Regions from separate parts of the Paenibacillus sp. FSL H7-0940 genome, predicted to be linked through region 1. Evidence: riboswitches for the same ligand, from Rfam matches in the RefSeq annotation. Region 1 holds a riboswitch; the other holds the start of a gene.
The links. A riboswitch is a leader RNA that binds a small molecule or an ion and turns the genes downstream of it on or off. The one in region 1 is predicted to bind FMN.
Positions count from the first base shown of each region.

Region 2: another riboswitch for FMN. It lies ahead of MHB71_RS07545 (DMT family transporter); the one in region 1 lies ahead of ribD (bifunctional diaminohydroxyphosphoribosylaminopyrimidine deaminase/5-amino-6-(5-phosphoribosylamino)uracil reductase RibD).

Region 1 is NZ_CP150280.1:1,202,699-1,218,074, reverse strand. It holds gene MHB71_RS05445 (segregation/condensation protein A) at 1-162, opposite strand, end outside; gene ribE (6,7-dimethyl-8-ribityllumazine synthase) at 267-734, opposite strand; gene MHB71_RS05435 (bifunctional 3,4-dihydroxy-2-butanone-4-phosphate synthase/GTP cyclohydrolase II) at 837-2,069, opposite strand; gene ribE (riboflavin synthase) at 2,102-2,770, opposite strand; gene ribD (bifunctional diaminohydroxyphosphoribosylaminopyrimidine deaminase/5-amino-6-(5-phosphoribosylamino)uracil reductase RibD) at 2,832-3,935, opposite strand; FMN riboswitch at 4,259-4,427, opposite strand; gene MHB71_RS05420 (hypothetical protein) at 4,595-5,902, opposite strand; gene MHB71_RS05415 (peptidylprolyl isomerase) at 6,022-6,453, opposite strand; gene lysA (diaminopimelate decarboxylase) at 6,702-8,033, opposite strand; gene MHB71_RS05405 (spore germination protein) at 8,137-9,804, opposite strand; gene MHB71_RS05400 (stage V sporulation protein AB) at 9,829-10,257, opposite strand; gene MHB71_RS05395 (stage V sporulation protein AA) at 10,238-10,894, opposite strand; gene MHB71_RS05390 (AraC family transcriptional regulator) at 11,657-12,559, opposite strand; gene MHB71_RS05385 (EamA family transporter) at 12,668-13,597, shown strand; gene sigF (RNA polymerase sporulation sigma factor SigF) at 13,685-14,440, opposite strand; gene spoIIAB (anti-sigma F factor) at 14,455-14,910, opposite strand; gene spoIIAA (anti-sigma F factor antagonist) at 14,907-15,260, opposite strand.
Region 2 is NZ_CP150280.1:1,684,636-1,700,011, reverse strand. It holds gene MHB71_RS07570 (hypothetical protein) at 1-191, opposite strand, end outside; gene MHB71_RS07565 (amino acid permease) at 451-1,887, opposite strand; gene MHB71_RS07560 (amidohydrolase family protein) at 2,409-3,788, opposite strand; gene MHB71_RS07555 (CGNR zinc finger domain-containing protein) at 3,900-4,451, opposite strand; gene MHB71_RS07550 (DinB family protein) at 4,595-5,095, shown strand; FMN riboswitch at 5,180-5,333, shown strand; gene MHB71_RS07545 (DMT family transporter) at 5,478-6,458, shown strand; gene MHB71_RS07540 (amidase) at 6,781-8,277, shown strand; gene MHB71_RS07535 (urea carboxylase-associated family protein) at 8,412-9,020, shown strand; gene MHB71_RS07530 (LysE family translocator) at 9,160-9,786, shown strand; gene MHB71_RS07525 (YqcI/YcgG family protein) at 9,869-10,630, shown strand; gene MHB71_RS07520 (amino acid permease) at 10,687-12,033, opposite strand; gene MHB71_RS07515 (aldo/keto reductase) at 12,657-13,550, opposite strand; gene MHB71_RS07510 (glucose 1-dehydrogenase) at 13,685-14,458, opposite strand; gene MHB71_RS07505 (GNAT family N-acetyltransferase) at 14,537-15,025, opposite strand; gene xerS (tyrosine recombinase XerS) at 15,219-15,376, shown strand, end outside.

The sequences.
Region 1 (15,376 bases):
ATCCAGTTCCAGTTCCTGCATCGAATGCAGATACGCCATGTATTGATCGGTAATATCGCTGATGGGAATATCCTGGATATGAATTTCAGCCTTATCAATCAGATGAAGCAGCAGATCCAAAGGCCCTTCAAAAGTCTCCAGTTTGTATGTAACTACCGTCACTAGACGAATCCTCCCGCCAGAAAAATACAAAACCCTGCTAAGCCGTCCGAATCCGGTTTCCCGTGTTCGTCTGCGCAAAGCAGGGCACTACTATTAAATAAGCACTATTTTAGCTGTTTCGTCAAGTTTGCCATCTCAATTGCCGCCGTAGCTGCATCCCAACCTTTGTTACCCGCCTTGGTTCCGGCACGTTCAATCGCTTGTTCAATATTTTCTGTTGTAACCAGTCCAAAGATCGTAGGCACGCCAGTTTTCAGGTTAATTGCTGCTACCCCTTTAGCCATCTCGTTGCACACATAATCGTAATGCGTAGTTGATCCACGAATAACGGTTCCCAGGGTAATCACCGCATCATACTTGCCGCTCTCCGCCATTTTCTGCGCAATCAAAGGGATTTCGAACGCACCTGGAACCCAGGCTACATCCACTTCATCATCCTGCACGCCGTGGCGTTTGAATGCATCGAGTGCTGCGCTAAGCAATTTACTGGTAATGAATTCGTTAAAACGTCCAACGACAACTCCATATCTGGATCCTTCTGATACTAAATGTCCTTCAAAAAATTGTGGCATTCAAGTCATCTCCCTAACGGTATAATGTAATGTAAGTAACGGAAATTCCTAAGTAATCTCTTCCATAAATTACATGGTGAACGTTATTCATCTAAAATATATTTACTGTTCGTTCTGCTCGATATCATCAAACTTGAGCATATGCCCCAGCTTGGCTTGCTTGGTATGAAGATACACCGTATTGTCCTCGTTCTCCTCCATCTGGATCGCGACACGCTCTACGACTTCAAGTCCATATCCTTCAAGGCCTTTAATTTTACGAGGGTTGTTAGTTAGCAGTCTGATCTGACGAACCCCAAGGTCTTTCAGAATTTGAGCGCCAATTCCGTAATCACGCAAGTCAGCAGCAAAACCCAAACTCAGGTTTGCATCAACAGTATCCATACCTTCCTCTTGCAGCTTATAGGCTTTGAGTTTGTTGATCAGGCCAATACCCCGACCCTCTTGTCTCATATATAAAAGTACGCCATTGCCTTCCTCGTGAATCTGTTTGAGTGCCGCATCAAACTGCGGACCACAGTCACAACGATGCGAATGGAACACATCACCTGTCAAACATTCAGAGTGCACTCGTACAAGCACAGGTTTCGAACCATCAATTTCTCCTTTGACCAGAGCCACATGTTCCTTATTGTCCACAGCATTTGTATAAGCCACCGCTTGAAACTCACCAAAGTCCGTTGGCATACGCACAGCTACTTCACGTTGAACCAGCTGCTCTTTTTCGTTACGGTAACGAATCATGTCCTGAATACTGATCAGCTTCAGATCATGTTTGCGGGCAATCTCCTGCAGATCCGGAAGTCTGGCCATCGTGCCATCTTCCTTAATCACTTCACAGATAACGCCAGCAGGGTAGGAACCACACATGATAGCGAGATCTACAGCCGCTTCCGTATGTCCGGCACGCCGAAGTACACCGCCGTCTTTTGCAATCAGCGGGAACATGTGACCAGGCTTACGGAAGTCTCCGGCTTTCGCTTCAGGATCGATCAGACCTTTCACGGTAATAGAGCGTTCATGTGTCGAGATACCTGTTGTTGTATCTTTGTGATCCACAGAGACGGTGAAGGCTGTTCCATGGAAATCCGTATTTTGTTGAACCATCGGTTTCAGGTTAAGTTCGTCCGCACGTTGTTGTGTAATCGGAACACAGACCAGACCTCTACCTTCAGTAATCATGAAATTAATGACTTCAGGCGTCGCCTTTTCGGCCAAAGCGATAAAATCGCCTTCATTCTCCCGATCTTCATCATCCACAACAATGACGGGTTTACCACGCATGAGATCATATATGGCTTCTTCTATTGTGTCCAGAATGGATTGTTCTGACATTGGTCCACCTCCAGTTAATTTCTGTTCTCTATTTATGCAAATCCGTGATTGGAGAGAAAATCTTCACTGATACTGCGCGGCTTGCCAGTACCCGTCTCCCGATGTCCTCTCCCATACTGGAGCAGATGATCCACATATTTGCCCAAAATATCGCATTCGATATTAATGGTATCCCCTGTCTTTTTCACATTTAGTACAGTTTCACCAATGGTATGCGGGATAATGGAAACCGTGAATGCGGTATCCGATGTATGGACAACGGTCAAGCTAATGCCATCCAGTGTAACCGATCCTTTGGGGATCAGATATTTGAACAACTGGTGATCATCAGGCTTGATCTCAAACACAATTGCATTCTGATCACGTGTTATACTGCCAATCACTCCAGTACCATCGACATGACCCTGAACGATATGTCCGCCAAAACGACCGCCTGATTGCATGGCCCGCTCCAGATTAACTTTACTGCCAGATTGCAGCTGACTGAGATTGGTATGGCGATAGGTTTCAGGCATTACATCGGCGGTAAAACCTCCACCTTCGAGCGTTGTCGCAGTTAAGCACACGCCGTTCACTGCTACACTATCACCAATCTTCAGATCGTCCATGATGGCGGAAGCTCCGATATTCAGGACCATCGCTTCGCCTTTCCGACCAATACGCCGGATCTGACCGACTTCTTCCACCAAACCGGTAAACATGCTGCCGCCTCCCTTTTTCAAGTTATAAAGAACCTAACTTTCTACTTTCAAATCCATTTATTTATTCAGGCCACACCGGAATACCGCCAATGCTGATATTATCTCCAACTTGTTCAATCTCCAACTGATTCAATTGAATCGCCTGATTCATACGTTCCACACCCTCGAAGCGGAAGCTTCCAGGTGTATCATAACCGCCTACAATCTTCGGAGCGATAAACATGAGCAGTCGATCAACCAACCGTGCCTCCAGCATAGCTCCATTCAAGGTACCTCCACCTTCAAGCAAAATTGAACCAATGTCACGCTCACCCAACTTGCTAAGTCCGTTTAACAGATCCACACGTGGTCCAGGACCACAGCGTATAATCTCGACGCCGTAGGCTTCCAAACGTTCAGCAGCTTCAGGACTGGCTTCGTCTGTTGTCAGCACCCATGTTGGAGCAAGACCATCCTTAACCATTTTGGCACCTACGGGAAGACGTAACTTGGAATCCACTACAATGCGCACTGGACTAATGCCTTCGACTTGCAAACGGGTTGTTAGTTCCGGATTATCGGCGATTACCGTGTCGACGCCAACCATGATTCCCTGGTGACGATGACGAAGGGCATGCACAATCTCACGAGCGGGCTCGTTAGAGATCCACTTGCTGTCTCCGCTGCGAGTAGCAATTTTGCCATCCAGAGTAGTTGCCGTTTTCAGTGTCACGAAAGGTAGACCCGTTGTGATAAATTTAATGAACTTTTCATTCATACGTCTTCCACGCTCACGCAGTACGCCAACTTCAACTTCAATGCCTTGTTGACGAAGCATGCTTATGCCCCTGCCGGATACTTGCGGATTTGGATCTTCACAACATACCACAACACGTTTCACCTTTTCATGAATCAGGCGTTCACTACAAGGTGGCGTCTTGCCATAATGACTACAAGGCTCAAGTGTAACGTATACCGTACTTCCTTCTGCATCACTGCCTGCCATGTTAAGTGCATGCACCTCTGCATGACCGGTTCCACGTTTCAGATGGCTCCCCAGGCCTACAATACGACCTTCTTTCACAACTACACATCCAACGACCGGATTAATCCCCGTCTGTCCCTGTGCTCGTTCCGCCATATCCAATGCCAGTGCCATATAAAATTCATCATTGATCATTTCCAAATCCGTTCACCCCGCGGTTTAAAGTCTTGTTTATTAAAAAATCCCCGTCGAACAATCAGTTCGATGGGGATGATGAGAGACAAATGTCACCAGCAGGAGTGAAATGGATACAGCACGCCAACACTTTGCCCAAAACTTCATTTCGGGCAAGTGAAAATAGACACATACCTTAATGAACATCAATTACAGGTAAAGAGCTTTTATAGTGCGGCATATGTATGGAACTGTCCGGCGTAACCGGATCTTCCCTGCACAGTGCAAGACATCACAAATCGTGACTGTGCAGCAATACTCCTGCTGAATGCAAACCTGTTAGGTCTGCACCTCTCCTTCTCCCATCCAGACTATACTGTCGGTTCTGGAATTACACCAGATCAGCCATCTGCCAATGGCAGACAGGTCACGGACTTTGCATCAAGTGCTGGACTCATAGGTCCTTACACTTCCTGCATCACCGCCGGTAGGGAATTGCACCCTGCCCTGAAGGATTGCTTTCGTTATTACTTGGATGTTAGCACTTTAATGCCAAAAAATCAATTGTTTTTTGTTCCTTTTTGTCACATACTAACTTTTAATAAGCTAAGAAACAACAAAAACCGCTTCCTCTCAAGGAGGCACGGTTTTTGCTTGGAGGCCCATTTCACATCCATCGCATCATTCTACATATCAGGAAAACACCAGCTCGCCATATGCTTTAATTCTTTGGCATTATGGAATGGAGTGCGATCAGGTTCTTGCAGGGGCGAAGTCGGAAGCGGGAACTCTCTTGCCACCCTTCTGACCCAACTTGTGGAATCGATCGCAATAGCCGAGCATTTCCAGCGTCCATTCGCTCTCGGTCGAAACGTCCCATGCAAATCTGCTTTTCCCGGCATCTCTGGGAAGACTCCATCCAGATATTCAACGATGACGCGCTTGTCTCTGACTTCATGACAATATACAGTCACCCATACACCTTCCCGGACCCGAACAGCATACACATCTCCAGACTGTACCTCCCCGGTACCTGCATCAGGTGATGCCTTTGGTACTTTTCCGCGAACACTTCTCTTCTTCTCCAATGCCCCTAAGATCGTGTCCTTTACAGCTGGACTCTCACCAGGCTTATCCGCAAGTGATATATTATTCAGATCAAAATCATGAAATATCTTGTTCAGGTTGTTCTCATTAATTCCGACAGATGAATCCCACCACGCCAGAGGGGCCTGCACTTCCACCCGCACATTGGGGCGTGCGTCACGCTGCATGTAAGAGGTGAATTCCGTGATCATTCCAGGATGTTCCGGCGTATCCAATATGCCAATCAGAGCTAACGTCTCAAGTAAATCACGGTAGGCATATTCCTTCTGTGTAGGCAAAAGACGTTCCTTCTTGAGCGCTACTGCTGCCTTGCTGTAACGTGTTTTGGGAGGTAATTCGCGTAGCACCGTTAACACCGCACGGAATGTCCAGCGGTCGTACTCATTGGGTATTGGAAGCTCCTGCGCGGTAGCCAGCTCTCGAAGTGCCAACACATATCCAAAAGGATCACCGTCCAACGGTGTTCCATTGGTCATCCGCCAATACCATTGTAGCGTTGTGTCGGTTGCTTGATCTACACTTAATCCGCAGATCTTACAAGTGTTCGAAGATGGATATGGCGTATGTTCATGGCTTGGCATACTGCTCGCAATAAGCTTGCCCGTAAGCAACGAACGCCAGATCATGGGTGCTGACCACAAAGAGGATACAAAGGCCTGCGCTGCATCATTGATCGTCCATTGATTCGCAACTTTTTTCAGCTCAGTAATCGTCTCATCATGTTGCGGACGTACAAAGCGATTCGGTTCATGCCCGGCTGCCTCAAGCGCTTCTCGATCCTTTACGGATAGACTATCCGGAACGACATGGCGCGATGCCTGCAATTCTTCATCCCACAACGTGCGCTCACTATAAATTTGTTTTAACAAGCTTAGCTGAGTAACCATATCCAAGGTTTTATTCATCCTTTCTAATTATGGATCTCGAATACGTGACATATGAAAAATAAAAAAAGTGCTTCTATAAAAGAAGCACTTCATGTTTGGATCCAGTTAAGGTGAAGGTATTAAGCTTCTACAACTTCAACAGTTTCCATTTTGTCTTTACCTTCTAAAGCGTCCACGAACTCCATACCTTTAGTTACTTTACCAAATACAGTATGTTGTCCATCCAAATGTGGTTGCGGTTGGTAGCAGATGTAGAACTGGCTTCCACCTGTGTTACGGCCAGCATGTGCCATAGCAAGTGTTCCGCGCTCATGTTTGTTTGGGTTAATTTCACAGTTGATTGTGTAACCTGGGCCACCTGCACCGGAACCGTTAGGGCATCCGCCTTGAGCTACAAAGCCCGGGATAACGCGGTGGAATGTAAGACCATTGTAGAAACCGGAGTTAGCCAGTTTCTCAAAGTTTGCTACTGTGTTTGGAGCTTCTTGATCGAACAGATCGATCAGAACTTCTCCGCCGTTTGCCAATTTAATTTTCGCTTGTTTCGCCATATGTAAATGACTCCTTTCGTATTGACCATCGTTAATGGTGCCAGAACGCATGACCCTGGGCCAAGCATTACAGCACTTTTCTTAGTGTACACCGAAAATGTCTGGATCGCAAAAAAAACAGCAACTTTTTTCATGATTTAGCTCAAATACGCAAAAAGCAGACGAAAAAGGAAGGTCCCTTTTCATCTGCTTCAACTGCAAAATCCCTATATCTTGAATAATGCAGAAACGCATTATCTTTTGACGAATTAGCGAGTTACTGGCTGTTTTCCAATGCGCGCAGGTACCAGGTCATTCTGGATGATATCCTGATACGTCTCACGGCGTACCACGACATCTCCTTGACCGTCTTTGACAAATACAACGGCTGGACGACGAATCCGGTTGTAGTTGCTCGCCATGGAGTAGTTATACGCACCTGTGCAAGCTACAGCGAGTAGGTCGCCACTTTCCACTTTTGGCAGGTCCAGATCCCAGATCAACATATCGCCACTCTCGCAACATTTACCCGCAACAGATACTGTTTCCTGAGCAGCCTCATTCGCACGGTTGGCAAGCACAGCTTCATATTTGGATTCATACAAAGCAGGACGTGGGTTATCAGTCATACCACCATCAACGGCAACATATTTACGCACGCCTGGAATGTCTTTGCTTGTTCCAACGGTATACAGCGTTGTTCCCGCTTCACCCACGATGCTGCGGCCTGGCTCAACCCAGATCTCAGGTACGGCATAGCCGATTTGAGCAAAATGATTTTTAACGGCGTCTGTAATAGCCTTCACGTATTGTGCAACTTCAAGTGGCGTATCTCCATCGATATAACGGATTCCGAATCCCCCACCAAGGTTAACCACTTTGAAAGCAACATTAAGACGCTCATATACACTTGCTGCAAATTCAGCAACACGTTGAACAGCCATCTGGAAGCCTTCAACTTCGAAGATTTGGGAACCGATGTGGGAATGCACACCGAGCAATACCAGATTAGACTGCTTGGAAGCCAAGTCAATCGCTTCAAATGCTGTACCATTGCCGATATCAAATCCAAATTTCGAATCCGTCTGACCTGTAGAAATATATTCATGCGTATGTGCCTCAACACCAGGCGTCACACGAAGCAAAATGTTTACTTTACGATTTTTGTCCGCTGCTACAGCCTGCAACAGATGCAATTCATTGAAGTTATCAACAACAAAGCATCCAATCTCTGCATCAAGAGCCATTTCGATCTCTTCCAGCGTTTTGTTGTTACCGTGGAAGTGAATGCGCTCAGCCGGGAATCCTGCTTGCAGTGCAGTAAACAGTTCACCGTCAGATACAACATCCAAGGAAAGTCCTTCTTCAGCTGCAAGGGCACACATCGCCATTACACAGAATGCTTTACTTGCGTAAGCAACCTGGAAGCCCAGTCCGGAAGCACGGAATGCTTCCATGTACTCTCTGCAACGCTCACGAACCAATTGCTCGTCCACAACGTACAGGGGAGTTCCAAACTGTTCTTTCAGATCTGTTGCATCAACTCCGCCAATCTCCAGATGCCCTTGCGCATTTATTTTACTTGTACCATGTAAATACATAATCTGCATTCCTCACTTTTTATATACTGGAACAATTGATATTCCAATGATTTTACACCAGTATATCAAATTAGGCAGCGAGATGAATGGATTTTTTGGAAGATCATTTGTGTTTTTTACTTTTTTGCAGTTCCCCGTCCGGATCATCGGACATTTTGGTGTTGTCACGGGTTTTATTGAATGATGGACGTTTTTTATTTTCCAGCAGCGGAAGCCGGAATAAAAAGTTGCCCAAGGCCTTTGCATTAAACGGTATAAAAGGCCAGAGATACGAAGAATTGTACGACCGGTGAACGGTGAGCGCCAATATGAGTAATGTACAGCCCACGACCAACCCCGGAACCTTGAATATCGCAACAGCGACTAGCAGAACCAGCCTGACCAGCCTATTGGCGAGACCCAATTCGTAACTTGGCGTGGCAAACATACCGATGGCTGCGATGGCCATATAGAGCACAACCTCATTGACAAAGTATCCTGTTTTCACCGCGATATCCCCGACTAGAATGGCCGCGATTAAGCCCATAGCCGATGCCAGAGGTGTAGGCGTATGGACCGCTGCCATACGTAATAAATCGACGCCCAGTTCGATCAGTAGAAACTGTAGAATCAGCGGTAGCTTTACATTTTCCTGTGGACCAATGAAGTCAAGTCCCATCGGTTTAATCGAAGGGTCAATAACCATGAGAAGCCATAATGGTAGCAAAAACAACGAGATGAGAATCCCTGCAAAACGCACCCATCGTAAATATGTTCCCATCAAGGCCGTCTGTCTGTTCTCCTCCGCATGCTCACATAGGTCGAAAAAGGTCGTTGGTAGAATCATCACACTGGGGGAAGTGTCTACGAAAATGACGACTCGTCCTTCCAGCAAATGAGAAGCTGTAACATCTGGTCGTTCCGAATAACGAACGAGTGGGAACGGATTCCAACCCTTGTTGATAATCGCTTCCTCCAGCTGTTTATCGGCTGCGGGAATACCATCGATATCTACTCGCTGAATTTTTTCACGAACTGAATCGACCTGCACTTTATCCACAATATCATCAATATACACCACGCAGACATCGGTTTGTGTTCTCCGCCCTACCTGCATAATCTCAAACTTCAGTCCCGGGTCGCGTATTCTGCGACGCACCAGGGTCACGTTAGTCAGGAGTGTTTCGGTAAAGCCGTCTCTGGAACCTCGGACTACCCTTTCCAAGGAAGGTTCTTCGGGTGAACGTACTGGATAACTCCGGGTATCCATAATTAAGACCGAGCGATCTCCTTCAACGAACATTGCGCTCATACCGGTAAGGACCTTGTTGATGACAGCACTCATCTTCTCGACTTTTTCCACCTGAATGTGGGGAATGTAACATTCAAAATAGGATTTGAGTGCATGTCCTGAGACATCATCCGGCGTGAGATAGGTTAATCTTTTCAAGACTTCAAGCAAAATCTCATCCTTGGCAAAGCCGGTGATCATCAGCAATCCAACGTGCTTACCACCTAGGACCATTTCCCTCATATTCACGTCGAACGATTCTCCAAGCCCCAGTACCTGTTGCAGTGTATATCTATTCTCACTCATGCGTGGGGAGATATCATCGTTTTCCTGCCAATATTGTACGGATTCCTCAATGCTGTCGGACATCTCATTTTGTTTTTTCTTATTGTACGCTTTCTCCTCTTCTTCCTTCTGAATCTCATAAGCAGACTTGTGTAACATCTCTTCCGTTATACCTTCACTATTTTCCTGGCCTGTGTGCTCCGTTCGTTCATCCATCTTCCATCCTCCTATGGCCACGAGTTACCGCTGATATATGAAAAAATCAAACAGGGAACCTGTCATTTTGCCCAAAATCATGGCGAGCAGTAATCCAAATAAATAAGGTTTCATGCCCAATCGTTTGGCTAGCACGGGCAGTACATTGAGTACCTCAGTGAGCGCTGCGGCCAGTAGACCGATGAACACGCCACAGAACAAACCAACGATTGGGCTGAGCAGTAGCACCCCATGCATTTTCCAATGCCAGAAGTCCGCCACCGTCCCGAGCAGTGAACCACCAATTAGCGCCCCTTCGTACCAGTGAGTTTTGTCATACGATTGCGTAAGTTGAGCCAACCTGGGAATCATATCGAGCACCAGAATGAGCGCAATTACGCCGCTCCCTACGGCAATCCCCCCTGCAATACCCAATACAATGCTGATTGCTCCATTAAGAACGCTCATCCGCATTCATCTCCCTGCGTTCCTGCTCGTGCATCCGTTCACTTTCTTCAATCACCACATATTTATCTACATTTTGCTGGTATAGGAACATCTCTACTTCCAGCGGGGTAGGCTCCTCATTCCACTTTTTCTTAAACAAATGATTAAAAAATACTGCCATTCCGAATCCAATGCCAATGGAATACGCCACTTGAAACAGATAGGGATGTTCGTCCCGATGCCCAGTAAGCATCTCCACAATACGAATTTGTACTTCCTGCATGTTCACATCGGCATGAAAATTCATAATGGTTAAGGCCGATCCGAAGAACAGCAGCAGCCAAACCAATATGAACAGAGACTTGGAAGGTTGACCATTTCCCGCAATGACTTCAACCAACGTATGGCCTGATCCTATCAGTTCCACACTTACCTCCGGCAAGATGTGCCGAATTCGGGGAATTATCTGCAATATATCAATGAGGATCAGATTGCCATCCTCCGGTCCAGGGCGTAGCAGTTCAAGCTCCAGTAGCCTGACCTCTTGGTCTTCTGAAGAGGTCAGTACATGTGCAATGTCTCCAAGCTTGACTGCTCTGCCCCTCTGGATGCGAATACGGCTGCGCAGACGAATATAGACCATTGGAGTGGGTGTCTGGGACATCCATAGCACTCCTTTACTGCGTAATTTAGGTTAGTATTTGAAGAATGTGCAAATTTATTACAAACGGGTTGGAAAAAAGGTGGAAGGCTGAGTTGGCGCTGCGGGATGGATCGGTCATTGGTCGCTGTTATCCCCGGATTTCTTGAACTCTCCTTTTCAAGGAGGAAATCCGGTGCTAAAGGCGAACGCTTCGCTCCTTTTGACCGATTCCATCCCTCCGCTGCCCATCGTCCTCCCGTTTCCAAACGTTTGAAATAAATATGCTGGGGAGGTGGCAGGAAGGGAATTGAAAGATGAGCTTTTTGGGGTTATTTTGCTCAAAATTCTATGATGTTGGAGTTGTCTTCTGGGACCGTCTAGACTACAGTTGTGTAGAAATTTGGAGACAAAGGCGCACGCTTCGCTTCTTCAGGTCTAATCTGCCGCCTGCGTTGCTTATGTATCCTTAGGTGAACGCTCACGCTTCACTCCTTTTGACCGATTCCATCCCTCCGCTACCAGTCGTCATCCCGTTTCCAAACGTTTGAAATAAATATGCTGGAGGAGTAGGCAGAAAGGGAATTGAAAGAAGACCTTTTTGGGGTTATTTTGCTCAAAATTCAATGACTTGTGAAGATAGCTTCTGGATATTAATTTTAGAAATTTGGGGATTTGAAGCGCAACTGAGTGTGAAGCATTATTTTACATATCAAAAAAAGTCGCCGTATGGGCGACTCTTCGGTATTTAGATTGGTTCACGGATCATGAACATTATCTCAAGAATTATTTTCTTTGTCTCTTTGACTCAATTCCCTTCCTAAATCGTAAAGGGGTTGAATTCATTGTTTTGCGGAATTGGTTAATGTAATAACTCGTGCTGTTAAAACCGACCTCATAGGCAATTTCGGTGATGCTACGCTTGGAGGATTGCAATAGTTCGATGCTTCTTTGGATGCGGTACTCAATCACATATTGCATGGGTGTGGTTTTCAGGATTTGCTTGAAATAACGGCATGTCTCCGATCGACTTAACTGTCCAGCCTTTGCAATACCTTCAAGCTTAATTGGATCGGCATAATTGAGATTAATCCATTGCAACATGTCTTTCATTCGGTTGTTTCTGCTCATCTCTGATGGATCATGTTCAAGAGAATATCCGTTCATAATCAGCAGTTTCCACATATTAAGCACCGCCGAAGCAATATTCACTTCGTAAAAAGGAACTTGGTGCACTAGCTCCTTTCTAATCCATGCAACAGCATCCAAGATCTGTTCTCCCCAAGCGTTAGCTCTTTCGATATACAGAAAAGGCAAATTAGTTGCTGTTACATATGGATGTACGTACTTTATATACAAATCCGATGGCATGATAACGTGTGGGGACAAATTCAGACATAAATAAATGCAGTTCTCGCTCACCCCGTGATCTTCGGCCATATGCATTATTCCACTGTTGATAAAAACCCCGTCACCTTTGGACAAAATCATCTTTTGATCGTTGATATGAAACAACGCCGTACCCTGAAGAACGGCAACAAACTGCAATTCATCATGCCAGTGGAGAGGAATATGTCCGTGAACATTTTGAACAATGGTTGTCTCATAACAGGCTATAGATAATGTATCGGTACGGTGTTGCGTCATTTCTTTCAAATGTTGATCAATGATAAATTCGATCTTCTGCATGGCCCTCATCTCAATATAGTTATATTTTTAAGTGTAATATTGATATAAATGTATCGTATTTCTCTTTAATATAACACTATTCTTATATTTAAGGTGAGGCGAACAAGAATGACAACTTCTGCAAAATCCAAAATTTCAGGCATCGTGCTCGTTCTGACGGGAGCCATCTGCTGGGGCATTGGGGGGACGGTATCTCAAAAATTGTTTCAGCTGGATGGAATTGAGGTCAATTGGTATGTCACTGTACGATTGTTGATTGCTGGGTTACTATTACTGGTTATTCAATCGTTTACAAATGGAAGATTTCAGATTTTTGATGTATGGAGAAATAAAAAAACCGCTGGGCAGATGATCATTTTTGGATTGGTGGGCATGCTTGCCGTTCAGTATACGTACATGGCATCCATTAAACACGGCAATTCAGCGGTGGCTACACTCCTACAGTACCTGTCCCCTGTCATGATCATGATTTACATCGCACTCCGTAAGCAGTCGGTCCTCACACGCAATGACCTTGCATGCGCCGTTCTGGCTCTCAGTGGGTGTTTTCTCCTGCTCACGAATGGCTCGCTTACGCAGTTATCTGTCTCCTCGCTTGCAGTGATATGGGGGCTGTTATCTGGGGTTTCAGCTGCATTTTATACGCTGTATGCCGTGCAACTGATTAAAAAATTCGATTCACTTGTTGTGGTCGGCTGGGCTATGATCATCGGTGGTTTGGGAATGGGTTTTATTCACCCGCCCTGGAAAATGAATTTTGCTAACATCACGCTTGAAACCTACGGTTATTTGATATTTACGATCCTTTTTGGAACCATGATTGCTTTTTGGTTTTACATTGCGAGTCTCAAAAGTCTTACACCCCAGGAAACTAGCCTGCTCGGGAGCGCAGAGCCGCTTGCTGCTGTTGGAACAACCGTCATATGGCTCCATGAACCTTTTGGCTTCTATCAATGGATTGGTATGGCATGTATTCTTGGCATGATGCTGGTCATGCAGTCCAATCGTTCGGAATCTCCCCGTATTAACAACAAATAACCTCCCTCGCCATAATGCGCGATAGAAGGTTGTTAGTTGTCGTATATTGGTGTATAAACGCCAATACTGTTGGTGCAACCCATGAAATCACTGCGCGATCTGGTCGCGGATGGATTGCAGTATTTTTTTCTCCAGACGTGATACCTGCACCTGAGATATTCCCAGCCTGCTGGCAACCTCGGACTGGGTCTGATCTCGGTAATACCGAAGATAAACGATTAATCGCTCCCGCTCGCTGAGACCACCGATGGCTTCGTTCAGAGCCAGCTTGTCAAACCAACGTTCCTGAGACTCGTCGGCAATCTGATCCATTAACGTAATGGGATCACCGTCATTCTCAAATACCGTCTCATGGATGGAGGTCGGTGGTTTGTTCGCTTCCTGGGCAAATACAACTTCCTCCGGGGTTACCCCCAGCTCTGCGGCAACTTCCTTAATCGTTGGTAAACGATCCAGATGTTTGGACAGTTCGTCCCTTTTTTTGCGGACTTTATTCGCCATCTCTTTCAGTGAACGACTGACCTTAAGGGTACCGTCATCCCGCAGGAATCGCTGGATTTCTCCGATGATCATCGGTACCGCGTAGGTTGAAAACTTCACGTCATAACTGAGATCGAATTTGTCCACTGACTTGAGCAGACCGATACAACCAATCTGGAACAGATCTTCCGGATCATATCCCCTGTTCATAAAACGCTGTACGACGGACCAGACGAGTCTGATGTTGCAGTTCACCAGCGTATCCCGTGAGACATGGTCACCCGACTGACTGAGCGCAATCAGCCGTTTGACCTCGGCATCGTCCAAATAGGTCTGTGAAGATGGTTTCACTTCAGCATCCATAAGAACACCAACCCCTAATTATACAATGCTTTCTTGGATTCAATCCTTTTTTTCATCTTGATGGAGGTGCCTCTGCCGGGCTCACTGCTGACTTCGAATTCATCCATAAAGTTTTCCATAATGGTGAAGCCCATGCCCGACCGCTCAAGTTCGGGTTTGGACGTATATAGCGGCTGCTTGGCCAGTTCAAGATCTTCGATTCCTTCACCGCGGTCTTCCACGATGATAGTGATCATGTCTTCCCGAATCTCCGCCTGGATGGACACCACACCCTCGGAGTTGTTGTTGTATCCGTGGATGATGCTGTTGGTCACGGCTTCCGAAATGACCGTCTTCAGGTCACTGAGCTCGTCCATCGTTGGATCAAGCTGGGAGATAAACGCAGCAACGGTTACCCGTGCAAACGACTCATTCTCTGACTTGGCCGCGAATTGCAGATTCATGAAATTTGTCCCTGTTCCTTCATTCATGAGACGACCTCCAGACCTGAGAGAGCAGTTCCCTCATTTTCGTATATCGGCATAATCTTAAACAGCCCCGACATTTCCAGCAAACGGTACACTGGCGAATTGACGTCACAGACCACCATCTTGCCACCTTTATTCTTAATGAGCTTGTATCTTCCCAAAATGACACCCAGACCTGAACTGTCCATAAATTGCAGATCTTTCAGGCTGAGTACGAGATGCTCGCTTTGTCTCCGCTGGATGGCTTCATCCATTTGCATCCGTACCATGTCAGCTGTATGGTGATCCAGCTCCCCGGATAATCGTACAATCAGAATCCCGCGATGGTGTTCCATTTCCACATGCAAGTTCACGTTTGCTCACTCTCCTCCCTGTCTTAGAACAAGGATTTCTACGCTTCCGAAGGCTTTTCCTGCCCCCCGACAAAACTAGAAGAAAACCCCTATTTAACTACAAAATATGTTCGAAG
Region 2 (15,376 bases), 480 kb from region 1:
TGTTGTGCAATGACAGATACTTTACGTCCATCCTTCAGAAGGCGCTGCGGATCAATATCTAACTGTAGGTCACCTGCACCTCCTGATTGTGAAACAACTAATTGTGCCTCTGCAAGTACGGATGAGTCAGCTAATGCAAATCCAAAAGCTGCATTTTGATGATCTGAATTCGTATGTAATGGTGTGTTCATGATACATCCCCTCTCTTATGTCTGATGGCATGTCACATCCCCAAATATATTTCATATTTGGCTTAGCCGCAACCCCGCCCCCGTGATTAACTTGGTTACGTCCCTTATTACTTACCCATATATGAAGAAAATTCCAACCTTCCCCTGCTGTTATCATCCTTTATCTTTCTAGATAAAAAAATCCCCATCCCGCTTCGCCTAAGCGATACGAAATGAGGAAAAATGAAGATGTTCTCGGTTAAAGACGTTCTCAACTAATCTATTTATCCTTTGCTCTGAAAGCACTCGAGATCCGGCGTGCCGGATTCAGATGACTGTAATGACGTCCATACGCAAAGTAGATGATCAATCCGATGATCAACCAAGCAAAAAACGTAATCCATGTCAGCGCCGCAAGGCGTGTCATCAAGTATACACAACCCAATGCACTCAGAATCGGAATCAGTGGCACAAGTGGAACGCGGAATCCGCGTTTGAGATCCGGGTTATTTTTACGCAACACGATAATGCCCAGACTTACAACTGCAAAAGCAAACAACGTTCCGATGTTCGTAAGCTCCGCCAAATGTCCCAGCGAGATGAACCCGGAGAACAGAGCCACGATAATGCCCGCAACCCATGTCCCTACCGCTGGTGTCTGACTTTTGCCACTGACCTTGGAGAAGACCGGTGACAGCAGTCCGTCCCGAGACATGGAATAGAGCAGACGTGTCTGACCATACATCATAACCAGCAATACGGTCGTAATGCCGGCAATCGCTCCAAGAGATACAATCCAGGACAATCCCTTCAGTTGGACATATTCAAATGCAAACGCAACCGGATCACTTACATTCAACATGTTATAAGGCACAATCCCTGTGAGGATCAACGATACAACAATGTAGAGAACCGTACAGATTGCCAGTGACGCAATAATTCCAATCGGCAAATCCCGTTGTGGCTGCTTAACTTCTTCTGCCGCTGTAGAGACCGCATCAAATCCGATGTAGGCAAAAAATACCGTCGCTGCCCCTGCAGTTACACCCGAGATACCAAAAGGCAAAAATGGCTGCCAGTTGGTTGGCTCTACATAGAAAACACCTACACCAATGAAGATCAACACCACGATAATTTTAATCGCTACCATGATGCCGTTCGCACGAGCAGCTTCCTTCACCCCTCGGGTAAGCAGGAAAGTGATAATTAACGTAATGACCGCCGCCGTGATGTCAAAATAGGTTCCCTTTTCCGGGCTGAACGCACTCGTAAGAGCATGTGGTAACTCCAGCCCGAATCCGGACAATAACGTTTGGAAATATCCAGACCATCCACTGGCTACCGCCGCACTCGCAAAACCATACTCTAATATCAGATCCCATCCCAGAATCCAGGCAATCACTTCGCCAAAAGCCGTATAGCTGTACGTGTACGCACTACCCGATGCCGGTATGCTTGAGGCAAATTCCGAGTAACACAATGCCGCGAATGCACATATGATACCTGCCAGCAAAAATGACAGTACAAGTCCCGGGCCGGCATACGTTGCGGCAGCTACACCAGTCAACACAAAAATCCCTGTGCCGATAATGGCACCCACCCCAAGTGTGGTTAAGTCCAACGGACCGAGCGCCCTTTTCAATGCACTGCTGTTATCACCCTCCGAGGCAATTGGTTTTTTACGAAATAATGAAGATCGTTGTTTGTTCTCACGCATAGTCATGTTCCTCTCGTCATGAATCTTGAATGTGCTATGGATGTAGCAGCGATTGGATGGCTTCCCATCTGTTCTATGAAAAAGTCATTTGTTCTATCTTATCGATCACCTATAAAAACCTATCGAATTCTACACGTTATCGCGTTGCTTGGTTAAATTTATTTTTGAAGATCACTTATTTTGTTCTTTTTCCGCGAAATTTATCATGATCTGTTGCACGTGGATGAATATGAAAATGGATTTAAAACAAAACTACGTATAATTTATATTATGCGCAGTTTTTATGAGCATAATTTTCTGCGAAAAACATCTTTGGTACCTTGTTATCTGAAGTTAAGAAAAAGAGAGCTCTTTTCGTCTTTTTTCGCTGTCCCTTCCTCCCTTATCCTGTCTAATTCGACGATATGAAGGGCATGTCAAAGAGCCACATATCATTATGCGGCCCTTTATTTTTTACTATAGGTAGAGGTGTATATAAAAATACGAACTGACTTCATTTCAGGTTTTTATGAAAAAGTAAATTATGAGAAAGCAATTCTCTCTGCATCTGACATCCTGTATTGGGTTAACAAATAATCTTTGCTCTGCATCGCCGCATGACGAATCGCATCCAGATCAACATTCAACAGCTTACCCTCTCGCTTCACGAGTCTACCTGCCACAAAGACCGTATCCACGTTGGATGGATTGGCAAATTGCACAACAGCGCCGATTGGATCATGAACGGGGAACATATTCAAGTCGGTGGTACGAATCATGATCAGATCCGCTTCCTTCCCTGGGGTCAACGTACCCACCTTCTGCTCCAATCCCAATGCCTGGGCACCAGCTGAAGTTGCAAATCTCAGTACTTGGCTGGACTGCAAGTTCAACTCACCAGGCATCTCACCCTGCTGCAAAAGTTGTTCATTGGCTCTGGATCGTTCAGCTTGAAGTGCAAACTTCATCTGCGAGAACATATCTCCGCCTGTAGACGTCACTACATCTACACCAAGTGTAGGTGTTCCCCCATGTTCAAGAAAATAGCCGGTGGCCGGATATCCATGACCCATCATCATTTCAACCTCAGGTGTGACCGACAAGGAAGCACCGCTATCTGCCAGCATTTTGTATTCATCCATGCCCATGGTGTTACCATGAACGATATTCACCCGTGGACTTAACAGTCCCGCTTCGTACAAGTGACTGATCGAGCGATCCACAGATCCCCAACTGCCAAATCCGGCATGCATGGAACAGATCGCATCCAGTTCTTGTGCTAGCTCGATCTCTTTCACGGTTGTATCCCAATGACTGAACTCCGGACCACGAATGGCAAGCCCATAAGTAAGCAATTGATCCCGTGATGAAAAATAACGTTCTTTGACTCTTCTCACATCATTATTCGAATACGTGAGTTGACTATCCCGATTCCAGTAGTCCGTCTCACCAGGTACTCCGTGAGCAAATACCGCCCGAATGCCAGCATCCTGAAGTCCACGAATCAGTTCATCCGTATGGTCAGGGGAATATGGCATGCTCCAATCCATTACTGTCGTCACTCCTGCGTTAAGCGCTTCCAAGGAACCAATCAGATTGGCAATATAACTATCTTGTGGGCGGAGCTTGCTTCCCATCGCACCATAATAGAGATTTTGCAAATAAACTGGTAACGACCAGTTGGTTCCCGCTGTTTTGACAAGTGATTCCCACATATGCCGATGCGTGTCCACCAGCCCAGGCATAATAATCATCGATGAAGCATCAATGATCTCCGCATCCGGAATATCCAGGTCGGGCTGAATAGCCATGATCAGTGAATCCTGAATCAGAATGTCCGCCCTCTTATACTGTCCAATTTTAGCATCCATCGACAACACACAGCCATTTTTCAACAGATAACTTGTCCGCACAAGAAACATCTCCCATCTATTTTGGTTTGAAAGACGATCACATCCTGCTTACGAATCTGTACTGCTTCTGACTATTTTTTCGCTAGTATATATACATTATATAGTTATTGTTAGTATTTATCAATTTTGGGATTTACGTTTTGCTCGAAATCTTCTGACCTTCATCAGATTCCCACACATCTTATCATCACAGTACTTCTGTGTTCTGCTTCGGGTATCATCATAGAACATCCAGCGACAATCCGAATTATCACAGATCCGAATCCTGCGCCCTTCTCCCTCCACCAAAGTCAATGCAAAATCAGCAGCTACCTCAGCCATAACCTGATGCCAATGAGCTTCCACAGCTACCAGTTGGAGTTTCAGTTCCTGATCAATTGTATTCAATGTTCTTCTCACATGTCCTGCTTCCATAAAGCCATTCAACCATTGTTTTTCTATATCCGTTAATGATGCTCCAGAAGACAAGCGGGTTCCAAGAGCTATCAATTCATTCCTGAAATTTCTCATCGACAACTCATCTTCTGGAGATGCAGGGACAGAAGCGTTAAGTTGCCATCGTTCCAGAAAATCTTGCTGCCAGCTCGCCTTCCCGAGCCTGTCCTCCGATCGATCTCCCCCACGCCAGTCATGATAATCGCTGTTTACAAAATCGGTCCATAACCTGTCCATATATACCTCCGTTCATCGTAACTATCTAATTAAATAAAGAAGGTTACAACTCATCTTTGATGTGTTATATTAAGTGTAACCTTATTAATCAGTTTTAGCTAGTTACATCACAAATCACAATTATACGCAAGGAGGAAAAGGCAATGACAAAAACAACAGCACTAGATGTGTTACTTATTCAAAAGGATGATACTTGGGATCAATGTAATTGGATTGTACCTTTGTCAAAATCCTTGGAGGGTCTTACAGCAGAACAAGCAGCCTGGATTCCACCTTCAGGGGGATTAAGCATCTGGCAGTTGGTTAACCATATGTATTATTACAACCATCGCTTATTATGTCGCATGCAGGGTAAGGAGCCTACCCTTCCTGCTGTAGACTCCAATGAATACACGTTTGGGAATCCGGGAGATGCAACGGATGCAGCTGGTTGGAATACACTGATGCAGGGTACAACTCGATTAGCCCAGCAGTTGCTAGATCAATTGGCTGCACTACAAGAGTCAGATCTTGAAGCCGCATATATGGATTCCGAAGAGAAATGGGCACACGAACTAGCTCGCTGGGTACTCCATGATGCGTATCACGCAGGTCAGATCGTGCTTCTTCGCAGACAGCAAGGAAGTTGGAAAATCGTTTTCTAAAAATAATGCTTGAACTGCTAGCGCTTACAGGAATAAGATGAACTTATTAATGTTACAGCTTGTTCAACACACTATATAATTGAATAGGATCTTCGGGGTAGGGTGCAATTCCCAACCGGCGGTGATGTTCTTCGGAACCAGCCCGCGACTCGCTAATTGTTCTTAACGAAGGACATTCAGCGACTGACTTGGTGTGAATCCAAGGCCGACGGTACAGTCCGGATGAGAGAAGATCAACACATTGACATGCCGTTCACGGGAAGGCCTCTTTCCTGACGCATGTCCTTGGATGAGCCCCCGTTTATTTGGTATATACCAAAACGGGGGCTTTTGTCGATTTTGCCAACTGAAGATTCCGTGTTCTGACGAAGGAGTCCTGAATATGGAAAAGACATCAGCAGCATCACCTGTTTACCGCAAGGAACGAAGTAATACCGGATTCTGGCTTGTAGTTCTCGGCGCCGCCTTATGGGGGGTCGACCCACTCTTCCGAATTATTTTGCTAAACACGATGACATCCACGCAGATTGTACTGGTGGAACATATCATCGTCAGTCTTATTGCCATTCCCGTGCTGTGGAAATTCCGGTCTGACCTGAAAAACCTGCGCGCTCGCCACTGGATTGCCGTGATTTTTATCTCATGGGGAGGATCAGCACTCGCAACGGTATTGTTCACCATGGCACTAACACATAACGATCCGAACACGGTGCTTTTATTGCAAAAAATGCAACCACTCTTCGCTATCGTGCTGGCTAAACTGTTATTAAAAGAAACGTTGCCACGTCGCTTCGGTGGATTGTTCTTCATTGCATTAGCAGGAACGTACCTGCTTACATTTGGCTTCACATTGCCATTAGGTAACTGGGACAACTGGATTCATGCTGGAAGCTTGTTATCCCTTGGGGCCGCTGCCTTATGGGGAGGTTCAACTGTTATGGGACGATTGATGCTGGGTCAGGCGCGTTATGAAACGGTCACCTCCCTGCGCTTTGTCGTTGCTCTTCCCCTCCTGATCTTTATGACGTGGAATGAAGGTGCAGCATGGACGTTCCCGTCCGGAACGGGTGAACAGACTGCTGTCATCCTCAACATTCTCGGTCAGGCATTGTTACCAGGTTTGCTCAGTCTTCTGTTGTATTACAAAGGTCTGTCGTCAACCAAAGCATCTGTTGCAACTCTCGCGGAACTCAGCTTCCCGATGGCGGGTGTGTTGGTGAACTGGATTGCTTTCCGTACACTGATTACATGGGAGCAGCTGCTTGGTTTTATTCTGATCTGGGTGGCCCTCTTCGCCATTTCCAGACAGCAGGAAAGATCATCAACTGCGGCCGATGCTGCACCAAAGCTGCGTACAGAATAAGTAGATATATCTGAGGTTCACATATAAACAAATAGTCAAATATAAAATAAAACCATTGCACATCAAATTAGATGAGCAGTGGTTTTTTATTTCCATGACTCGATATTACTCGTTCATTTTCTCAATTAGCAATATGAACTATTAACCCTGTGCTTTATTTCTATATCGCAAATGCAAATACTCCCCTCTTTCCCTCCAACCTCATAACGAATATCCATATCATCGCACTACGATTCTTCTATGTTTTGTCTTTTGTCTAATCCGGTGGTACGATGACATATGGAATAAACAGATGAATTATATTCAGAGAGGAACGATCATAATGTCTTCATTCTCATATACCTCCTACGACGCCGTAGGTTTGGCTGAACTGATCCGATCCCGGGAAGTATCCCCGGTTGAAATGCTTGAAGCGGCGTTTGCACGCCTTGAAGAAGTGAATCCGCAACTTAATGCGGTTATTCGTACATATGAATCTCGTGCACGGGAGGAAGCCGGTTTGGTTCGACCTGGAGAACAACCTTTTGCCGGTGTTCCCCTGCTCCTGAAAGATATTTCGCAATCCTTGGAAGGTGAATTTCTGACTTCAGGCTCCCGTTTGTTCAGCGAGCATCGTGCATTACGCAATTCCAATTTTGTCACTCGACTCCGTAATGCAGGCTTTATCTTCATAGGACATACCAATACGCCTGAATTTGGTTTAAAAAATATTACCGAGCCCCGTCTTCATGGTCCCACTCGCAATCCATGGAATATCAATCACTCCCCGGGTGGTTCAAGTGGTGGTGCCGCTGCTGCTGTAGCTTCGGGTATTGTTCCTCTTGCCGGAGCCAGTGACGGAGGAGGTTCGATTCGTATCCCGGCTTCCTTTAGCGGATTGTTTGGATTGAAGCCAACCCGCGGGCGCACACCTGTAGGACCGGGAGTTGGTCGTCAATGGCAAGGCGCATCGATTGATTTCGCCCTCTCTCGCTCGGTTCGGGACAGTGCTGCATTGCTTGATACGTTACAAGTCATTCAGCCCGAAGCTGCGTTCCATGCTCCACTCTTTCCAGGCAGTTACTTGGCTGATATGAGCTATCCACATCAACGCAAACTGAAAATTGCATACACAACGGATTCGCCCGTGGGAACACCTGTCAGCGCAGAAGCCAAAGAGTCTGTATACAAGCTCGTTCGCTGGTTGGAAGATCAAGGTCATCATGTTGAAGAAAAACTGAGTCCAGTCAATGGAGTTCGGTTGATGGAGAACTATTACATGATGAACAGTAGTGAGATGGCTGCGATGATCTCTTCCATGGAACGATCCATGGGCCGGGCTCTGACCTCCGATGATATGGAGATTGAATCTTGGGTTCTGGCTGAAGCAGGCAAAAAGGTGTCCGCTGCGGAATTTGTACATAGCTTAGCTGAATGGGATGTAGCTGCAGCCCAGATGTCCACTTTGTTCGAGCGTTATGACTTCTACGTCACACCTGTTAATGCTTTTCCTGCGCCTAAGATTGGTGAATTAACGCCTCATGACGAACAGATCCGTAATCTGATGCGAATTAGTGAATTGGACAAGACCCAGCAGCAGCAACTCATCTATGAAATGTTTGAGCCAAGTCTTACGTATACACCGTTCACCCAGCTTGCAAATCTGACAGGTCAGCCTGCGATAAGTGTACCTCTGCATATGACACCTGAAGGGTTGCCAATGGGCGTTCAAGTGATGGCAACCAAGGGACGCGAAGATTGGTTATTACATCTGGCTGGACAGCTTGAACAATCAGACCTCTGGATCGGGATGAGAGGTAATCCACTATTTCCAGCATAAAGACGTATTATGTGGTGTGTTAAATTTACCATTGGATGTTCCTGCCTGAGTACAGAGTGCATCGCCATAAAAGTGCATGAAAGCTTCATCTGCTCCGCATACTGAAAGCAAAAAGTAGCGGAGGAATGTGACGGATGAATACGAATCAGCGCCATAAACAGTCTTATCGTATCCCAGCCAAAACGGGATATGCCCTGAAAGTAAGCAAGGGTTCTTTACTACGCATAACTGATCTGGAGGGACAGCAAATCATTGATTTTGTGGCATACGATGCTATGGATGCTAACCATCGCTTGGACCCCGGCGTGACAATGGACGTATTGCGTACTTATCGCATTAAACCAGGACAATTTGTGTATTCCAATCAATATCAACCCTTACTCAAGATTGTCCGTGACACCGTTGGGGTACATGATTTCTTCAACTCCGCTTGTCGTCCCGAGATGTATGAGGTGTTATACGACAAAAAGGATCACGCGAGTTGTTATCACAATCTGAACACGGCACTGGAACCCTTCGGGATTCTACCACCAGATCAACACTATCCATTTAACCTGTTTATGAAGTCCGTTGTAGACAGTGAAGGCAAGATTGATGTTGTAGCTCCCGACTCTCGTGCAGGTGATTATATCGAGATGGAGGCATTAATGGATCTCACGATTGGGCTCTCCGCCTGTCCTTGTGAAGAAAGCTCATGCAACGGGTACAACTGCACCCCAATTCAATTGGATGTGGAACTTTAACAGAATAACAAGGCCTTGACGCAGTATGAGATAAAAGTAGTTTGTTCTAATTCACTCCTTGCGGGAATACGATGACTTGTACCCATTTTCTGTGACGACTGGTACAATTCATCGAACCCGTTAAGGAGTGAACGTGTTTATGTCTGTACTGTTCAGTTATATCATTCTGGGAATATCATTGTCCGCTCCAATCGGTCCGATTAACGCCGCCCAACTCGACCGTGGAGCCCGCCACGGATTCATGCATGCCTGGATTCTAGGACTCGGAGCTATGTTTGCAGACTTGGTGTATATGCTGCTGATTTATTTTGGAGTTGCCCATTTTCTGGACACGCCGTTCATGCGCTCTTTTCTCTGGTCATTTGGCAGTTTTATTCTGATTTACACGGGAGTGGAAACGCTCTCGAAGCTGAAACAAGGCATTCAAGGTACTTCTACTGCGGAGGCGACTGTTCGAAAATCTTTTATTTCCGGCTTTTTGATGGCTCTGTCCAATCCACTGAATATTTTGTTTTGGCTTGGGATCTATGGCTCCATTCTTGCGACAACTGTGAAACATACGGATACCGCTCATTTACTGCTTTACAGTTCAGGCATATTCATTGGTATCCTGGTGTGGGATGTCATTATGGCTGGAATGGCCAGTCGATTCCACAAACATAGCAGTGAAAATGTATTGCGATGGATTTCCATCATTTCGGGAATCTGCCTGATCGGATTTGGTTTGTATTTCGGGTACGAAGCTGTACGTTCCATTTTTTTCTGACAACAAAATCAGGCTGGACAGTCACCCAACTTCCCCCACATTAATACTGTAACGGTATCATGTGGAATGGAGTTGGGAATCAATGGCGGAGCTGTATAGTGCCGACGAAATAAACACCTTGTTTGAGCGTCTTCCATCTTGGCAGCAGGACGCTTATTCGCAATTTGCAGATATGATCGCCGATGAAAATAATACGTATCCGTGTGTACCTGGACGAATGGGATTTCTGTCAGGGCATTTGAGGTACGGCTTTACGTGTGACCCCCGATCTGAACATGCTGCCGAAGATATGGCCGATCTGCTTAGACAATATGGTCCTGTCTCCAGAGACACTGGTCATTACGCTTCGATGGTCGTGATCTGTGAGACGCCAAGTGATCTGAAAGATCATACAACGGTAGAGCAATATCAGACGTTATTCTGGCAAATGCTCAATCGGGTAAGTTCACACGATACCGAGCCGTGGCCAGAACATATTTCAACCGATCCTCATGATTCATCATGGGAGTTTTGCTTTGGCGGAGAGCCTTACTTTTGTTTCTGTGCAACTCCTGCACATGAACTCCGAGCCAGCCGGCATTTTCCTTATCTCATGTTTGCTTTTCAACCACGGTGGGTATTCGAATCCATTAATGACAACACCCCTCTTGGCCGCAAAATGAAAACCTTAATTCGCAAACGTCTCGCTGCATATGATGCTGTACCTGCTCACCCTTCGCTGATGTGGTATGGTCAGCAGGATAATCTGGAATGGAAACAGTATTTCCTGCCTGATGATGAGCAGACACCTTCCAAATGTCCATTCATGCGGATGAAGCAAGCCTTAGGCAAGTTGACGAAATAATCTTAAAGCACTCATTAATCCGTTGTACGACCTCCACGAAAGTTGCTGAGAGTTGCTTATGGTTTGGATGGTGCTGACTGCGATGCTTTCGAGCCACGTACCTTATGAACAACATACGTGATGATCCCAAGGAACACCAAAAGTCCCACACTTGCCAGCAGACCCGTTCTGCTGGCTTTTTCCATTGCTGTCCCAGCCACAGCAGCCACAATTAATACTATGGCAATCCACACTTTGATGCGATTCCACTTCACGGGCTTCATTTTTTTAATGTACGTGATGCAGATGAGCAGCCATGTATACATTAATACCAGACTACCTGCTGTCGTCACATATTCAAACAAACTCTTGGGCATCCATAATGCCATCAACGTAGACAGGACTAATCCAGCCGCTGTACAACACAATGCCTGAAGTGGCATGTCCTTTTTTCCCCAGGTCTTCGTGAACAGCTTTGGTGCATCTCCATCTTCTGCGAGTTTCACCAACATGGACGTAATTGCATATATCGAAGCCACCATCGTTGAGAATCCGGCAATAATCAGAACTCCGTTGAGAATATGGACCACAACGGTGAATCCAATGGTTGACATGGCTTTGACAAGCGGACTTTCATCTGGAGTTAACTGAGCGGAAGGCACAAGCAACAGGATCAACGCAATTGCAATCACATAGAGTGTACTCACCGATAATAACATTACTCGACCTGATTTCACTGCATCTTTTGGTTCTTTCAGGTTAGCAGCCATCAAACCCATGACCTCGATCCCGGCAAAAGCAAAGAATGCATAGATGAAACCGGTCCATACCCCTTTACCTCCATGCGGGAACCATTCATTCTTCAATTGCTCTGGTGTTACTTTTACAGGTAACCAACCCAGACAAGCCGCTCCTGCTATAGCTATAAATGCAACCGTTGCAGCAAGTTTGATTACAGCAAGAATATTCTCCGTTTTGGTTAATCCCTTCGCTCCCAGTGCAGCAATAAACAGACCTATAGCGGCATAGATCGCAACAAATGCCCAAAGCGGAAACTTGGGAAACCAGAATTGAGAAAACAGCCCAAGTGCCGTTAATGAGCTGCCCATGATGAGCATTTCAGAAAACCAGTACATCCATCCACTACCAAAACCAGCCCAAGGTCCGAATGCTTCGCCCGCGTACGTTCGAAAAGCGCCTTCCTTTGGATCATCTGCCGTCATCTGTGCCAGCGCACCAAATACAAAGTAAGTACCTGCCGCCGCCAGCACCAACAATATAAGTACAGATATTCCGGCCCAATGAATCGCCAGACTGGTTCCTAGAAAAAATCCCGTTCCCAGTGTGCAACCCGCGCCAAACAAGGATAGGCTGACCCAACTTAATTTTTCGTCGTCGTTTTTACGGTGTTGCTGACTTTTCATGAAGCTCCTCCTTCTGCCTTATCCCCTTACGATTTACAGGTCATGGAGGTTTTATGTCTGTATTTCCAAAAGAATTGTTATCGGTTTACATAATAATTAATATGTTAAAATCATTCTCATGATGAATTTAAGCTGCAAACTTCTAGGCATCATTCATAAAGATATATTTTCAATTTGATTTAAATCCGCAAAAAAAGTGGTTGACTTCAATCGCTTAAAATGGTTTTCCTTTTAAACTTGGTGGTGCGTCAATGTAGCTATATGAGAGATGGTAACTAAGGTGAGAAAATGATCTTTCTATTGTGAATTTTTCATATGTTGAAATATTATAACTTAGTCGTTATTTCTTTTAAATTGAACGTAGATTGCCTATTTTTCGTATTTTCTCAATATCTTCGTCGTTTTTTATAAATTTAGTCGCTTATAATAAGGGATATTTCCTGGGATCTTTCCTCTTTCATCCTTTGTCACCCGTTTGAACTAAGCTGACGTATAGACATTATTCCCTAAAATTTTTCGCAGCCCCTGATCCGAAAGTTGTTGTGAATTTTTCATATGTTGAAAATATTTTATGTTTGTCGTAAAAAAAGCCGCCATATGGCGGCTTCGCTAATATTTCCAATTTAAGTCCGACCAGTCCAATCTGCTCCGGCGATTTCTTTCCATCGTGCTCTAATTTCATCATACAATTCCTGTGGAAGTGGCCCCTTAGCCACAAGATCAGCATTTTGCTGCCAGCGATTAGGCTTGGCTGTTCCTACAATAGCTGTGTCTATACCTTCGGTACTTAGCGTAAAACGCAGTGCTGTTTCTACCGCTGCCTGGGCATCTTCACCCAGAAAACCATAGTTCAGTTCGCTTAAGCGCTTCCAGTATATAAATGGATAAGCCTCTTCGGAAAGTGTATCATACGTCCAAGCCGCATTGGCAATTGGTCTTTTCGCGATGACACCCATGTTTCTCTTCCTTGCCTCAGGCAACGTAAGATCAATTGCTTCCTGATCTGCGATATTTAATGAAGTCTCCAAGCTGTCAAATACTCCGGTCTGAATCGCATATAGCGCATCTGTTGTATCCCCACTGTATCCGATAAACCTGGTCCTACCTGATTCCTTGGCACGCTGTAGCACTTCGATCACTGCTCCTTGTCGGAGTACTTCTTCGGAGCAGCTATGCAAATGGATAACATCCACATAGTCCGTTTTCAGCCTTTTCAGACTGCGGTCAATCGTTTGCTCCAGTACTTTGGCATCCCAATCCGGGCCTTCGATCCCGGCAGCATGTCCACATTTGGTGAACAAATAGTAGTCATCACGCCGATGTGACAACACCTTGCCGATTAATTCCTCGCTGTCACCGTAACATTCAGCCGTGTCTATCACGTTTAATCCAGCATCCAGGGCACTATTCAGCAATGTCGCTACATCCGTTTTGGATACATTTTTTCCTATTTCCGCTCCGCCAAATCCAAGTGTACTTACGTTCATGCCAGTATTACCGTACTTGCGCGTTTCCATGGTTATCTTCCTCCAAGTTCAGTGAATTGGGTACAGATAAATAGAAATACAGATCAACTTCAACTTCCCTTATGTTATTACCCATGATTTGGTTATGCCACCCACTTTTCCAAACTGCAACCAACTTCATTTATTTAAAAGCCATAAATGGACATTCCACCGTCAACCAATAACGTCTGACCCGTTATGTATCCCGCTGCATCTGATGCCAGGAATACAACCGGCCCTACCACTTCTTCGAGTTCTCCCACTCGCTGTAGCGGTGTACGGCTGACAATTTCCTGCAAATACTGGGGATCATCCAGCAGTTTTTCAGTCAGAGGTGTTCGGAAATACCATGGCCCTACTGAATTGACACGGATTCCATACTTGCCCCATTCCAGTGCGAGCACTTTGGTCATATGAATTAACGCAGCTTTGGTCGCGCCATATACAACCCCTGTCCGTAAAGCCGTGTGACCGCCTACCGAAGAGATGTTAATGATCTTCCCAGTCCCACGTTCTTTCATATGCAGACCCGCCAACTGCGAAGCGAAGAAAGCCGATTTTAAGTTTGTCTGCATGATGGTCTCCCACTGCTCGTCCGTTACTTCAAGTGCTGGTGTCCGTATGTTCATACCTGCGTTATTCACCAGAATGTCCAGACTACCCATCTCCGAGATTGCCTCTTGAAACGACTCTTCCATTTGTTCTTTTGATGTCACATCCGCAGTCAGAGCGAGCGCTTTACGCCCTGTCTGTTCATAGATGTAGGCGGCTGTCTCCTCAATTTCTTTCATCGTTCGGGATACAAGTACAACGTCACTGCCTGACTGGGCAAGTCCAATCGCAATTGCTTTTCCGATCCCTCTCCCTGCACCTGTCACCAGTGCTGTCTGTCCATCGAGATGGAATGTGGGTACGTTCATGTCACTCACTCCTTCATCAGATTCTTAATTTCAGCATTCAAGCAGAACGCTTTATATGTAGGTAAACCCCGATAGGAATCAGGTTACAAAATACTGGCTTGGATTGCCCAGTTCCGGATGGAACTTCTCTCGAAAGCGGCCTCCGGTATAATCCCCTATAATTTTTCGCCAGAACGCCTGCGCAATAACATTGTTACGAACCTGGGTCACTTTCCATCTTCCTGGAAAACGTTTGAACAGCTCGTAGGCTGCCCGAGTGCCCACCCCACTACGCCGATATTTTTGCATCACAAAAAACTCAGTCAAATAGTAGTCATTATCCTTACTACCAGGCTCCAATTTCTCCACCAGAGCAAACCCTGCAGGTGCCCCATCACTTGTAATCAAAAAAGGAAACTTGCGGTCCTTTTCTGCCCAGAATGCCTCCAGACCGGGATATTCCGGAAAAATGCCGTTACTGTCCACATCAATATTCAGGTATTTGGTAAAATCATATAAATAAAATTGCATTAAATGCCGAATCACCTGACTGCGTTCCCGGGGAACCAGTTCTATTTTCATATTCATCCGGTTCACCTCCTCTGCTCTACGTATACTAATTACTTTAAAGGTTTACGCGCCGAAGGGCAAGGAAGCATACCCTACTTACTGCCTGCTTTGGTGAACAAGCTGTGAGCATGTAAATTATGGTACACTAGAGCATAGAATACTATTAAATTGAATATTAATCTTATATGTTTTTCACATGGAGGTGTCGAACTTGACCAACGTGCAAAAAGAGATTGATCGACGCAAGCTGGATGACAAACTACCTTCCATGCCTTGGTTCGTTCAGCAATTCATGGACTACAAACTGCCTGACCTGTCCCCCTCTACCCTGCTCGAATATCTGAGAGATTACGAAGCTTTCTTCGGATG